DNA from 3 places in the Jeotgalibaca sp. A122 genome. Region 2 is predicted to be linked to each of the others. Evidence: riboswitches for the same ligand, from Rfam matches in the RefSeq annotation. Region 2 holds a riboswitch; each other region holds the start of a gene.

Region 1 (5,034 bases), on a different contig from region 2:
CCAATTTTCAACGCAATTCCTCCTCAAACCGCTCCAAAACTTTTACCATCCGTTGGTAGGCGGCCTCTTCCATTTCCCCAAGTGGCATGCGCAAGGAACCGACATCCCAGCCCATCCAGTTCATGGCATATTTGACTGGAATCGGATTAACATCATAGAACAGGGAGTGGATGAGTTCCAGATATTTCAATTGAATTGCCAACGCCTCTCCTGTTTTTCCATCCAAATACAGGCGGACCATATCATGGACCGTTTTCGGCATGATGTTTGCCCAGACACTGATGACTCCCGTTCCACCGGCACTCAATAACGGTATAATCATATCGTCGTTGCCGCTGTAAAGCGCAAAATCAGCGCTCACGTATTGGGCAACGTTCATCACATAACTGATATCACCGGACGCTTCCTTGAGCCCCACGATATTCGGGTGCTGGGCCAGTTTGCCCACCACTTCTGGCGCAATGCTGCAGCCCGTACGACCCGGGATGTTGTACATGATAATCGGCACATCCACACTGTCGGCCACCATCTCAAAATGACGGATCATGCCAGCATCGTTTGCTTTATTGTAATACGGGGTGACCACCAACAGATAATCGGCTCCCAATGCCGTAAAAGCCTGGCTGTTGGAAATCGCCGTGGCGGTGCTATTGCTGCCGCTACCCACTATCATCGGCACGCGTTTGGCAATTTTCTCGTTACAGAAGGCGAGCAATTCTTTTTCCTCTTCAAAGGTCATTGTTGAAGCTTCTCCGGTCGTACCCAAAATAACGATACCGTCCGTCCCGCTTTGAATATGCCATTCCAGCAATTCTGCCGTCTTCGTATAATTGATGCTACCATCTTCATTCATTGGGGTAACCAATGCAACCATCGATCCTTCAATCATTTCCACTCGCCTCCGTTTTTTACATCATTCCTGATTAAATCTGCCAAGGTTTGTCGCTTAACAATTTCTCTCGCTTTACCATCTTTTACGAAAACGACGGCTGGCGTCGGATTGCGGTTATAGTTACTGCTCATCGAGTAACCATACGCTCCGGTTGAATAAACCACCAACACATCGCCTTTTTCAACAGGTGGTAAATGGACATCATGAATCAAAACATCACCGGATTCGCAGTATTTTCCTGCTACCGTCACTAATTCTGTTTTTTCTGCATCTATTTTATTGGCAACATCACAGGCATATTTTGCCTGGTACAAGCTTGGTCGGATGTTATCCCCCATTCCACCGTCCACAAAATAATAATGCTTATTGGGTGTTTGTTTTTGATAACCAATTTCATAAAGGGTAATCCCGGCTTCTGCTACTAAACTGCGACCAGGCTCAATCACTACTTCATTGATCGTAACGCCAGTTTCCTGTAATTTCCCCTCTAAATAAGATAAAATCTGTTCCATATTTTCTTTAATAGGCATGGGTTGATCTTCATCTGTGTAACGCACGCCAAAGCCTCCGCCCAAGTTGAGAGTCATCGGATAATCGAACGTTGCCAAATAGCCAAGCATTTTATCGATGGCGGCATACCAAGCATCCATTTCAAAAATTTGAGAGCCGATATGAACATGGAAACCTTCCAAATGAAGATAATCACTCTTTTCAAAGATAGCCAGACAAGCTTGATAATCTTCACTACCAAAGGCGATCCCGAATTTTGAATCAATATGTGTTGTCACGATATATTCATGCGTATGCGCTTCAATGCCGACATTCAATCGAATTTGAATAGTGACTGCTCGTTGGTATTCTTCCGCCAATTCCGCAATTTCTTCCAGCTCCATCACGTTGTCAGCAACAATATGCACGATGCCACTTTCAAAAGCCATACGGAGTTCTTCGGTTGTTTTATTATTTCCGTGAAAATGAATTTTTTCAACTGGCACATCTGATTGTAGTGCCGTATATAATTCACCGCCACTAACAACGTCCACGCCTAAACCATAGTTAGCAATCAAATCCAACATTCCGATGGTCTGGAAAGCTTTCGATGCATAGAGTATCTTTGTTTGAAATAAATCTGATTTAAAGTTTTGCGTATAAGCTTCCAAGTTGTTTTCAAGTTTCGCTTGGTCGTAAACGTAAAGTGGTGTCCCGTACTGAGCTACCAATTCGCCCGCCGTCATACCTCCGATAACGAGTTCTTTCATTTATTTTCCTCCTGAATACTGGTTTTTTTGTACAAAAAAGACGCCATTTCTGGCGCCTTCTAAATTTTTACAGTGGATGTAACAATTTCTCAGCGCCTCTACTTTTCAAGTAGGAGTGATATAAGTATTTCCTATACCCCCACGATGGAAATTTGCCAATCTGCATCGTTCGGCAATGATTACCTTTCATCAATGATCATTGAATGCCTTCTCCCATTGATTACTTTTTTACATTGCTACCTCTTTTTTCAATTAAAATTAGAATATCATTAAAAAACTTCTTTGTCTACTTTTTTAAAAAACGTACAATATCCTTGTAAACCAAGCCATTATTTTCTTCATTCAGCACTTCGTGATTCATTCCATGATAAACCATCTTTGTTATATATTTATAACCGACCTTTTTCAAAAACGTGAGTGATTCACTCAATCCACGATCTCTTCCCGTCACTGGATCGCCATCCCCGGTCAGACTCAGTATTTTTAAAGCAGGATTTTTACATTCAAACATTGATTCTAGATGCATCATTCTGTCTGCTTGGATGATGGTTAAGAGAGAAATATTAGCATATTCCTTGACTATCATTGGATCGTTCTTGATTGCCATGAGATTATCTTTATTTACACTTACCCATGTCATTGCTTCTTCTCCCTGAATTTTTTTTATAAGACGAATCAGGAGACTGTCGCCATCCTTACCACGCAAGCGCGTCAATAACCGGCCATACATCTCAGCAATTTCTACACCATACACGTAGTTAACCGTTCCTGTCATGACCAGCTTGGAAATGAGATGGTCATGATTTTGAATATAAATACGGGCAAACAGGGACCCTAATGAGTGTCCAAACAAATAAATTTCTTTTTCTGGATAGCGTTTTTTAATAAAATCAGTTACCAATAATTGGTCTTCGATGACCCGATCTGGACCATCCATGAAACCAAATGGATTTGCTTCGTTAATGGATTCACCATGGCCACGAATATCAGCTATAACAACCGCAAAACCTTCTTTTTGCAAGTAGCTACAAAAATCGGCATAGCGGCCCTTATGCTCCTTTGATCCATGAATAATTTGTACCACCCCAATAGGATCATCCACCGCATAGATGGCAATAGAAATGCCCAAACTATCTTTTGCGGTTAACTTCATTTTCTCCATCAGTGAACTCCTCCCTTTTAATACCAGTTTATTGTTTCCCAAATAAAAAAGCTATCTCTTCCAAAACGAAGAGATAGCTTTTTGAAAATTTTATTCTGATATTTCTACTACGAGGTAACGATGTGGTTCTTTACCCTCAGAGTGAGTTGAAATACGTTTGTTTTTGCTTAAATAAGCATGGATTTGTTTCCGTTCGAAAGCTGGTAACGGTTCAAGGAAGACTGGTTGCTTTGTACGCAGTACACGTTCCGCTGTACGATCCGCAATGTTTTCCAGGATGCTCGCCCGGCGTTCCCGGTAATCTCCCACATTAACCACAACAGACACGCGACTGCGTTCATGTTGTTGGAAAATAGTTTGTGCCAATATTTGTAACGCATTAATAATTTTTCCATGTTTACCTATGACTAAACCTGGTTTGTTGGTATCGATCTGGAAAGTGATGATATTATGTTTTACTTCTGCTGTCACTTCGGCAGGTGCACCATAAACTTCAACAGTTTTTGTTAAATAATCGCTAACACTTGAAATAGCTTCTTGGCGTGAGGATTCAGAAGCAGGTTCTTCATCGAAATCTTCCTCTTCTTCATCTTCATCAGCATATTCCAACGTATCAGAATAATCATAGTTGTCCTCTTGGGTTACAGGAGCTTCAGTTTCCGGGTTTTCAGCAAGATGATTGGCACGTTCCTCATTTTCAAAAATAGCAATGTCACCTGGTTCATCCATTTCCGGGAGCACTTTAGGTGTTAATTCCACCTCAGCGTCCTTTTGGCCAAAACCGAAAAGTCCCTTTTTCCCTTCAGAAATGATTTTGATGTCTACTTCATGGCTGCCTAAATTTAGTTGAGCTAACCCTTTGCTGATTGCTTGATCAACCGTTGTCTCGCGCACTACAATTTTTTCGTTTTCCATCAATTGTCCATCCTTCCATTTCAAAGAACAAATTATTTTCTTTTCTTTTTCTTCGGATTTCTAGCTTTTTCCAGCGCTTTTGCACGTTCTCTCTTAGCCCGTTCCTCTTCATCGCGTTCTGCAATGATTTTGTAAGGATTATTCATGATCAATGTTTGACCAACAGAGAATGCATTACTTACTACCCAATATAATGATAACGCACTTGGTAAAGAAATACCTACGAATAAAATCATTGCTGGCATTGTATACAGCATAGCTTTAGCTTGGCCACCACCATCTGGTTGAGACATCATCGTCAATTTAGATGTGTAGTAAGTCAATATTGCAGCTAATACCGGTAAAATGAAGTATGGGTCACGTTCTCCCAAGTTCATCCATAAGAATGTTCCTTCACGTAGTACTTCTGTACGACTGATGGCTTGATACAAAGCAATCATCACTGGCATTTGAACAACAGCTGGTAAACAACCAGCGTATGGATTCACACCATTTTCAGAATAAACTCGAGAAATTTCCGATTGCAGTAATTCACGGGTCTGTGTATCCTTGGATGCATATTTTGCTTGCAGCTCTTTGATTTGGGGCTGCACTTTTTGCATCTTCCGTGTACTCTTTGTTTGGAAATAATTTAATGGGATTAAAACGACCCGAATAATAAATGTAAAGATGATAATTCCCATACCATAACTATTATTGAACATTTCTGATAGGAAAATAATGAAACGAGAAAAATTATAAATAACAATTCCATCCCAAAATCCAGTACTCTCAGAAGTGATGGGAGCCGTGTTACCACATGCCGA
Region 2 (5,034 bases):
CGGGTACTTTTTTGTGATATACTCAAAGCAAATAACAATGATAGGGTGGGAATCATGAAGAGTTTTATTATTGGAGAAGACAATCTTTACCAAGAAATTTCAGATTATAAAAATGCTCAATGGTTGCATTTTGAAAGCCCCCTTGAGGATGAAATCCATTTTTTAACTGATGAGTTGGGTATACCTCAAGATTTCATAACAGATGCGTTTGATTATTATGAAGTACCTCGCCAAGAAGTAGCAGAGACGAAGTTTGGTGATAAGATTTTATTATTATTAGTTTTGTATCCTCACACCAAAGAAGCATTTGATACCTACCGTTCATACGAGACTTTACCGTTAGCCATTATTCTTATCCATAACAAAATCATAACGGTTTGTTCAAGTGATGTTCCTTTCTTGGAGAGGGTTTACACTAACCAGTTAGACAAAGATTGGTACGGCTCACATATTGTTTTGGATATATTATGGGAATTGACTGATTCCTACTTGGAAAAAATATCCGATATTGATAAAACGATTGATGACATGGAACAAAATATCGTTGATACGACTAGGAATGAAGCATTTTACAAGTTGATTGCTATACACAAGAACCTGGTTTACTTTGAAACAGGAATTTTGGAGAACCATCGTATCATAAAAAATTTAATGGATCGTGACATTTATTCAGAGGATGCCAAGGGTAAAACATTATTGCATGATATCAAGGTCATCTCACATCAAGCTTCAATAATGGTTAAAGAATCAGCGGAAATGATCGATCACTTAAGTGAAGTCTTTTCCAGTGTTATTTCAAACAACCTGAATAATATTATGAAGTTTTTGACTTCATTTAGTATTGTATTGACGATACCAACCATTATTGGATCTTTCTGGGGAATGAATGTATTTTTGCCCATTGAGAAACATCCATTAGCATTTATTTTTTTGATTGGCCTATCAATTTTAATCAGTGTTGTTACTTTCCTTTGGTTGAAGCGAAAAGATTATATGTAAAGAAAAAGCTATGCTGCCCCATTTTTGGGACAACATAGCTTTTTTACAACCAGGAACCAGAATAATGATGAATGGCATAAGTGTCTTTAGTATCGTTGATTTCTCGGGTCCAATAACTCTTTGGCGAAAAATAAACACGGGGATAAATAGCAACATTCATAATTTCCTGGTATTCATTATTTAATTCCAAACCGTTCTCCTGAAAAATTTCGGTGATCCGATTAACGTTTGTTTTTTCATCTAGGGTTCCATCGGGATTCTTAAAATGTCGATTCTCATAATCAGAAAAAAGAAGCTCAAAAGTAGGGTGGTGGGGAACGGTTGCAATTAAGGCAGTAGAAATTGTTGTCTCAATTTCGAATCCCATAAAAGCATCATGCTTCAGAAGTGGGTCAAGAGGTTTAATAACTTCGACATCTGTATCCATATAAATGCCACCGTATTCTTTCAGTGCATATAGACGTGCCACATCCGAAACAAAAGCCCATTTACCTTCTAAATATGCCTCTTTTACATAGTCCCCCATGTTATGTACATCAAAAGTATCTTCATTCCAGATTATTATTTCATAATCAGGACAGTACTTTTTCCATGTAGCCATCATTTCTTTGGTTTGCTCACCCATCTGGTTGCCTCCAAACCAACAGTAATGGATAATTTTTGGTATCATAGCATATCCCTCCATCTCGTGATTTTATTATAATGGAAGGTAGGCTAATTAATCAATTATTAGAATTAAATGATACGATTAGTTGACATTAAAAATAATTTACGCTATAGTTACTGGCATAACAAAGAACAATATGAACTAGAGGTCGCGAAAACCATCAGTAGGTCACGAAAGGGGAATTCGCCGAAGTATCTTAGTAAGATGCTGGGGTCATGCTGAATAAGTATGATACTGTCAGAATATAATGCCCAATTATATTCATCGATGCGCTGTTCATATTGGGGCAAAAGGACGGTAAACCGTGAGCCTTTTGCTCACGGTTTTTTTGTTTGTATTTTTTATAAGAGGAGCGGAATAACAATGAAAAAAGGATTAAGATTATTAAGTTTAGTATTTGGTTCAGCATTGGTGTTAGCTGCATGTGGCTCTGAAGGAAATGAAACAACGTCCGAAGGCACCGAAAATGAGCAATTTGTAGTAGGCATGGAAGCTGCGTATGCCCCTTATAACTGGACCCAGACAGGCGACGCTAATGGCGCTGTCCAAATATCAGATTCCCAAGAATATGCTGGGGGATATGATGTTGAAATCGCCAAAAAAATTGCCGATGGCCTCGGTCAGGAACTCGTTATCGTAAAAACGGAATGGGACGGTTTGGTGCCAGCACTTCAATCGAAAAAAATTGATGTAATTATTGCCGGAATGTCCCCTACAGAAGAAAGAAAACAGACAATCGACTTTAGTATCCCTTATTTGGAATCGCAATTGGTAATGGTGGTTGCAGCCGATGGGGATTATGTAGATGCTACATCATTGGCTGATTTTTCTGGGGCGCAAATAACAGCCCAGTTGAACACGTTCCACTATAATATGATTGATCAGATTGAAGGTGTTGAAAAACAATCGGCGATGGAGAATTTTTCTGCTATGCGGGTGGCATTGCAATCAGGTGTAATTGATGGTTATGTATCTGAACTACCAGAAGCAATCAGTGCTTCCAATGCAAACGAAGATTTTACCTATATTGAATTTGAAGATGGTTTTGAAACGAATCCGGAAGATACAACAATTGCAATCGGGGTTCGAAAAGACGAAGCCCAATTAGAAGAAATAAATAGTATTTTGGCAACAATTTCTGCAGAAGAGCAACAAAGCCTGATGGAAGAAGCAATCTTGAATCAACCGGCTGCGCAGTAAGATATGGGAGTGAAAAATTAGTGGGCCATTTATGGGACATATTTATAAATAATGCGCCTCTTTTTCTAAGAGGAGCCTGGGTGACGATTTACATTTCAATGATCGGAACCGTAATTGGAGTAGTAATTGGAATGGTACTGGGTATCGTCCGTACAATACCGCAACCTGATAAAGGAATTAAACGTTACTTTTTAAAGTTGATACATTTTATATCAACGTGTTATATTGAGCTTTTCCGTGGAACACCAATGATTGTTCAGGCAATGGTCATTTATTATGGATCTGCTTTAGTATTCGGTTGGGACCTTAATCGTACAAGTGCAGCGATTTTCATTGTTTCAATCAATACAGGTGCTTACATGACTGAAATAGTACGTGGAGGTATTGTCTCAATCGATAAAGGTCAATTTGAAGGAGCAGCTGCTATTGGCATGTCCCATTGGCAAACTATGCGTGTTGTGGTTATTCCCCAAGTATGGCGAAATGTCTTGCCGGCAACAGGCAATGAATTCGTAATCAATATTAAGGACACTTCTGTCTTGAACGTTATCTCTGTTACAGAGTTATTCTTTCAAACTAAAACAGTTGCGGGAATCAATTTTGACTACTTTGGTCCTTACACGGTGGCAAGTATTATGTATTTGATTATGACTCTGACTATTACCCGTATCTTGCGCCGCTTTGAGCGTAAACTTGATGGGGCAGAGAATTACCAACTCGTGGGTGGTAATCCAAACCAAATCCAGTCTCCTAAACAAAATAAGGGGGTGGGCTGATTGGGAACAGTCTTAAGCATCAAGAATCTCAGCAAAAAATTCGGTGACCGAGAAGTTTTAAAAGACATCAGTTTTGACGTACAAGAAGGAAAGGTAATCTGCTTGATCGGTTCATCTGGTTCCGGTAAATCAACGTTACTGCGTTGTTTAAATCTGTTGGAAAAACCTACAACTGGAGAAATTCATTATCGGGATCAAAACGTGTTGGATCCAAGTCTGAACCTGTTCCATTATCGTTCTAAAGTCGGCATGGTATTCCAGCAATTCAATTTATTCAACAATCTGGATGTTTTAACAAATTGTACAACCGGCCAAATCAACGTTTTAAAAACAGATAAGGAAGAGGCAAAGAAACGAGCTATTCATTTCTTGGAAGAAGTTGGTATGGAATCCTATATTCATGCCCGACCGGCTCAATTATCGGGTGGTCAAAAACAGCGGGTTGCGATTGCACGGGCGTTGGCAATGGAACCAGACTTACTGTTGTTTGATGAACCAACATCTGCCCTGGACCCAGAAACGGTCGGGGAAGTGTTGCGGGTCATGAATCAATTGGCTGATAGCGGATTGACGATGGTTGTTGTGACCCACGAGATGCAGTTCGCACGTGAAGTTGCCGACCATGTCATCTTTATGGACCAGGGTGTCATTGCCGAAGAAGGATCACCAGATGATATTTTCAATAACCCTAAAGAAGAACGAACAAAAAATTTCTTAAGTCGGGTATTGGCAGAACACAGATAATTTTAAAAAACTTCCCAGAAATCATTCTGGGAAGTTTTTTAATGCAAATATTCGTGGCATTTTGGGTTACGGGGCGAGCAAATGTTGCGCCCAAAAAAGATAATGGAATGATGGGCCTGGTTCCACAACTCTTTTGGCAAAATATCTGTCACTATTTTTTCGATTTCAAGTGGTGTGGCATTTTGCGGAACGATATCATGATGCTTGCAAACCCTCGAAACATGTGTGTCCACAGGAAAGGCGGGTATCCCAAAACCAACGCTCAGTATTACATTGGCTGTTTTTCTGCCCACCCCGGCCAAGGATTCCAAATCTTTGCGATTATTTGGTACTTCACCGTTAAAATGAGCCATTAACTGGTTGCTGCATGTATAGATATGTTTGGCCTTATTGCGGTACAAACCGATGGATTTAATATAAGGTTCTATTTCTGCTGGAGAAGAATTGGCGAAAGCAGTGGGGGTTGGAAAACGTTCAAACAGTGCCCCGGTCACCTTATTCACAGCGATATCTGTCGTTTGAGCGCTCAACATAACGGCGATTAAAAGCTCGAAATTATTAGAATAATTCAGGATTGTTTTTACATCGGGATAAATGGCAATAATTTGTTCCAATATATCACGAGATTTTTCTTTAGAATTCATGAAA
Region 3 (5,034 bases), on a different contig from region 2:
TTGGTCGCTTACTAATTAAAATGTCAGTACCAGTCATGATTTCGATGTTGGTACAAGCCTTATACAACATTGTTGACAGTATGTTTGTTGCCCAAATCAGTGAAGAAGCCTTGACGGGAGTAACCTTGGCATTCCCAATCCAAAACCTGATGATTGCAATTTCAGGTGGAGCAGGGGTTGGGATCAATGCCTTGGTTTCTCGTCGTTTAGGGCAAAAGAATCCAGAAGGTGCAGGAATCACTGCCGGTAACGGTTTATTTTTAAATATCATGCATTCATTAATATTTTTGATTGCCGGACTGTTCCTGGTACCGGCATTCTTTAATGCCCAAACAAGTAATCCCGAAATTATCGCGCACGGAACCGATTATTTGCGCATTGTATCAATTTTTAGTTTTGGTAGCTTCATGCAAATAACCTTTGAACGTTTTCTACAATCAACGGGATTGACTTTCTACTCGATGATTTCGCAAGCTGCCGGCGCCATTATTAATATCGTTTTAGACCCTATCATGATTTTTGGTTGGTTTGGCCTCCCTGCTATGGGAACAGCCGGGGCAGCTTGGGCAACGGTTATTGGTCAAGTTTTCAGTGCTTTGATTGGGTTTTATTTCCACCTAAAATATAACCATGAAATTAAATTATCATTGAAGAGTTTCAAGCCCAAAATGGCAATCATTAAAGAGATTTACTCTGTTGGTGTTCCGTCCATGATCATGATGTCAGTTGGTTCTTTATTGAATATTGCCATGAATAATATTTTGATTGGTTTCAGTTCAACGGCTACAGCCGTTTATGGCGTTTATTTCCGACTACAAAGTTTTGTGTTCATGCCTGTTTTTGGGATGAACAATGGAATGGTGCCGATTATCGGTTATAACCTGGGTGCACGTAAACCTGATCGGATAAAAGAAGCAATCGGATTGGCCATTCGTTATGCATCAATCATAATGATTACGGGATTTATTGTTTTTCAGGTGTTTCCCGAATTTTTACTGGGACTTTTTAATGCTTCCCCGCAAATGATTGAAATTGGGAAACCAGCTTTACGTATTATCAGTATTCACTTCATTTTAGCCGGTGCCAGTATTGTACTGGGTTCTGTTTTCCAGGCTTTCGGTTTAGGGAAATATAGTTTGGTTATTTCGATGATTCGTCAACTTGTATTACTATTACCAATTGCCTATTTGATGTCTTTAACAGGTAACATCAACAATATTTGGTGGGCATTCCTTATTTCCGAAATAGCCGCACTGTTATTGGGCATTCGTTACATGAAATTTGTTAACAAGCACTATATAGAACCACTTTATGGAGATGAAAAATTCTGAACAAGGGGATGTAAAAGTTAATATGACTGATGCTAATAAAAACTTTCGAGGAATTGTTCTATCTGCAGGAATTGCTACTGTTGCTTATGTGGTCAGTGCAATTCTTCCTTCCGGAATTCTGGGAGGAACCCTAATTGCGCTGCTGTTGGGAATGTTGTTAAATCCATTCGTTGCCCGCACAGATGGTTATGACAATGGTATAAATTGGACCGCTAAAAAAGTTTTGCGTGCAGGTATTATTCTGGCCGGGATTACGCTAAGTTTTTCCCAAGTTATCGAAGCAGGGAAATATGCGCTGGTTTTGATGATGTTCACTTTACTTACTGCTTTTGGAGTGGGCTATATTTGTAAAAAAGTATTCAAGATCAATTGGAAGTTGGCCAGTCTCCTTTCAATAAGTACGGCAATCTGTGGGGGAACAGCAGTAGCAACATTGGGCCCAACCATTCACGCTAAAAACCGTGACATCGCTTATGCAATATCGGCTACTTTTATTTTTGATATGCTGACAGTCATTGCATTTCCTTGGATTGGCCAAATGCTGGGACTGAGTGATACAGCGTATGGGCTTTGGATTGGGACGGCTGTAAATGATACCTCATCGGTCGTTGCGGCTGGATATGCTTTTTCCGAAGCAGCAGGTGTATTGGCGACTGTCGTAAAACTGACGAGAACTTTATTTATCGTCCCGATTGTTCTCATTTTTTCATGGATTTATGCCAAGAAAGAAACGCCATCGCAAGCAGCAGAAAAAGTGAGTGTCCGGAAGATTTTCCCTTGGTTTATAATGGGATTCTTGGCAGTTGTGGGAATTAGAAGTACAGGAATGTTGCCAGATTCCACTATTGCTGTCATTTCTTTCCTATCAAAATTCTTTTTATCCATGGCCTTGGCTGCTATCGGATTGAAAACAAGTTTCAAAGAAATTGCCGGGGTGGGAATCAAGCCCATGGTCGCGGGTGTCATCATTGATGTTTCAGTAGTTATTGTCTCATTATTTGCCCAAGCAGGCATTTTGCGCTATATGAATTAAAAAAACTGTCCTTTAGGGCAGTTTTTATTTTTGGAGATAAGATTAGGAATTAATCCAGTTATCGCATAAAATATAGGAAACGAGGCGGGGGGATTGAATGAAGAGTGAAAATTTAATGGCTGAACTAATGAAAGTACCTGGAATTGTTGGGATTGTATCGGGTGAAGCATTCCCGGACTCGGATCATGAACTTTGTTTGTATTATGAAGAATCGTTAGACTGGGACACAATAAATGAGATATTGGATAAGGATCAAAGTGCAGAAATTGGTCCCCTCTGGAGAAATTACGCACGTGTAGAAACAGCCATCGCTGATTGTTTGGAAGGACGTATCACCATTGATTATCGATCAGGACATCCTCACGGTTTCGTCAGTACGATTTATGCAGCAGAAATTTACGACAGCCAGATTCTATGGGAAAGTAGTAATAAGCCCTTATCAGCAATGAAGAAAAGACTCGAAGTTTACCCATCCAAATTGAAAACAGAAATAATCGACCATTTTATGTTCGAAGCAACTTATTCAATGGAGAATGCTGTTAAAGCAGCCGCTCGCGGTGATATTCATTATACTCTGGGTTGCTTCTTCCGAACGGTAAGCAGTTGGAATCAGGTGTTATTTGCCTTGAATCAGCGTTACTTGATAAATGAGGAAGGCGCTACAAAGAAGATAAAAAAATTGCCGATTAAGCCTGAGTACTATTTAGTTCGTACAGAACAAGCCTATACTTACTTTGCTTCTCACAACCCGGTATTAGGATTTGATGAGTATAAGCGTATTCATAATGAACTAAAAAAAATAGTTGCACAAAACCATTGATATTCACCATCATGATGCGGTACTATTGAATGTGATAATTTGAGTCGATTTTGAAAGAGGATGCGAAAATAAAGAGTAGGAAACGAAAGGGATTTTCGCCGAAGTATCAGCCTGATGCTGGGGTACATTCTAATAGGATGTACACTGTCTAATAAACAAGCCCATTGTTTATTTTGGAGAACTTTCATTATTGCGGGCAGAAGGACCCTTCGAAAGCCTTTTGCTATTCGGAGGGTATTTTTGTTTCTCGGCTTAATTAAAAAAAGGAGAGAACACAATGGAAAAAAAGAGATTTTCGTTTAAGATTCCCCACACTTACGTCCTTTTAATTGGCGTTATGTTGGTTATGGCAATCTTAACCTGGATTGTACCGGCTGGACAATTTGAAAGGATTGAACAAGCAGGACGAACAATTGCAGTACCCGGTTCATGGCACGCTGTGGCTTCAAACCCACAAGGATTTTTTGAAATCATCAATTCGATTCCGCGTGGTTTAACTGATTCGGCAGAGATTTCATTCTTCATCTTTTTGATTGGTGGCGCATTTACTGTCATCAATGAAACAGGTACGGTTGAAGCATTGATTTATAAACTTTCCCAAAAACTAAACGGAAGAGAGAGTTTGGTAATTCCGGTCTTCCTGATGGTGTTTGGTATCGCAGGCGCGACACTTGGTTTTTCTGAAGAAACAATTGTATTTATACCAATGGGTATTTCCTTGGCATGGGCGCTAGGATTTGATGCAATTGTAGGGATGAGTATTATTGCCTCGGGAGCGGCCATCGGCTTTAGTGCCGGCTTCTTGAATCCATTTGCAGTTGGGATTGCACAAGGGATTGCGGAACTACCTACTTTTTCTGGAATGGGAATGCGAATCGCATTGTTCATAGTTTTATGGATTATTACATCTGTATACATTATGCGTTATGCCAACATGGTTAAAAAAGACCCAACCAAGAGTTTTGTTTACAACGAATTTGATCAAGAGCATAAAGTTGAGAAAACAGATTTCGTTGAAATGGAAAGACGTCACATTATGGTTGGCTTGATTTTCTTGGCAGGCATCTTGGCCATTGCTTTTGGGGTCATTCAATACGGGTGGTATATTCAAGAAATCGGGGCAATTTTCATGATTACCGGTGTTATTGGTGGTTTTGCTTATGGTTATGGACCAAGTAAAATTGCCGATTTGTTTGTAATAGGTGCGAAAGATATGGTCTTTGCTGCACTAATTGTTGGTGTGGCACGTTCAATTGTAATCGTTATGGAAGATGGCATGATTATTGATACAATCGTTAACTTCTTGGCAGGAACCGTTGAAGGGTTGCCTGGTGCGCTGGCGGCAGTCGCTATGTACGTCATCCAAATCATTATCAACTTCATTATCCCTTCTGGATCCGGACAAGCAGCGGCAACCATGCCAATCATGGTGCCACTTGCGGATGCTGTGGGTATTACTAGACAAACAGCCGTTATGGCTTATCAACTAGGGGCAGGCTTCATGGATTCCATTATGCTGACATCAGGTGTTTTGATGGCGCAACTATCCATTGCCAAAATCCCTTATAGTAAATGGGTGCGCTACTTAGGCCCGCTTATGATTATTTGGTTGTTAGTAGGGGTAGTCTTCTTGGTGATTGCCTACTACACAAACTACGGACCGTTTTAATAAAGAGTAATAAAAACGTCACGTTTCCATTCACTGGAACGTGACGTTTTTTATGTTTTCTGCATGAAATAGGTTATCCCCAATGAAGTTGTGCATAACTCAAGCGTGAACTACTCGGGCATGAATGCCCGAGCTTCTGGGAACAACGCTGCCTTACCCGATGGGTTTCCAACGGGCAGCG

Evidence for each region. Region 2 has a riboswitch for lysine ahead of ACTU7M_RS11305 (ABC transporter substrate-binding protein/permease). Riboswitches for the same ligand answer to the same signal wherever they lie in the genome.
Region 1: it holds a riboswitch for lysine, as region 2 does, so the genes downstream of both, lysA (diaminopimelate decarboxylase) here and ACTU7M_RS11305 (ABC transporter substrate-binding protein/permease) in region 2, are expected to answer to the same signal.
Region 3: it holds a riboswitch for lysine, as region 2 does, so the genes downstream of both, ACTU7M_RS05560 (YfcC family protein) here and ACTU7M_RS11305 (ABC transporter substrate-binding protein/permease) in region 2, are expected to answer to the same signal.

Annotation. Positions count from the first base shown of each region.
Region 1 covers NZ_JBQPRB010000009.1:16,391-21,424, reverse strand. Annotated here, with positions in the region: gene dapB (4-hydroxy-tetrahydrodipicolinate reductase) at 1-11, opposite strand, end outside; gene dapA (4-hydroxy-tetrahydrodipicolinate synthase) at 8-889, opposite strand; gene lysA (diaminopimelate decarboxylase) at 886-2,151, opposite strand; lysine riboswitch at 2,238-2,404, opposite strand; gene ACTU7M_RS09480 (alpha/beta fold hydrolase) at 2,438-3,313, opposite strand; gene jag (RNA-binding cell elongation regulator Jag/EloR) at 3,404-4,228, opposite strand; gene yidC (membrane protein insertase YidC) at 4,261-5,034, opposite strand, start outside.
Region 2 covers NZ_JBQPRB010000016.1:13,178-18,211, reverse strand. Annotated here, with positions in the region: gene ACTU7M_RS11315 (magnesium transporter CorA family protein) at 55-999, shown strand; gene ACTU7M_RS11310 (glycosyltransferase family 32 protein) at 1,043-1,669, opposite strand; lysine riboswitch at 1,800-1,949, shown strand; partial or broken gene ACTU7M_RS11305 (ABC transporter substrate-binding protein/permease) at 2,030-3,642, shown strand; gene ACTU7M_RS11300 (amino acid ABC transporter ATP-binding protein) at 3,643-4,386, shown strand; gene nth (endonuclease III) at 4,425-5,030, opposite strand.
Region 3 covers NZ_JBQPRB010000004.1:492-5,525, reverse strand. Annotated here, with positions in the region: gene ACTU7M_RS05575 (MATE family efflux transporter) at 1-1,331, shown strand, start outside; gene ACTU7M_RS05570 (YeiH family protein) at 1,312-2,364, shown strand; gene ACTU7M_RS05565 (hypothetical protein) at 2,462-3,184, shown strand; lysine riboswitch at 3,231-3,376, shown strand; gene ACTU7M_RS05560 (YfcC family protein) at 3,462-4,853, shown strand.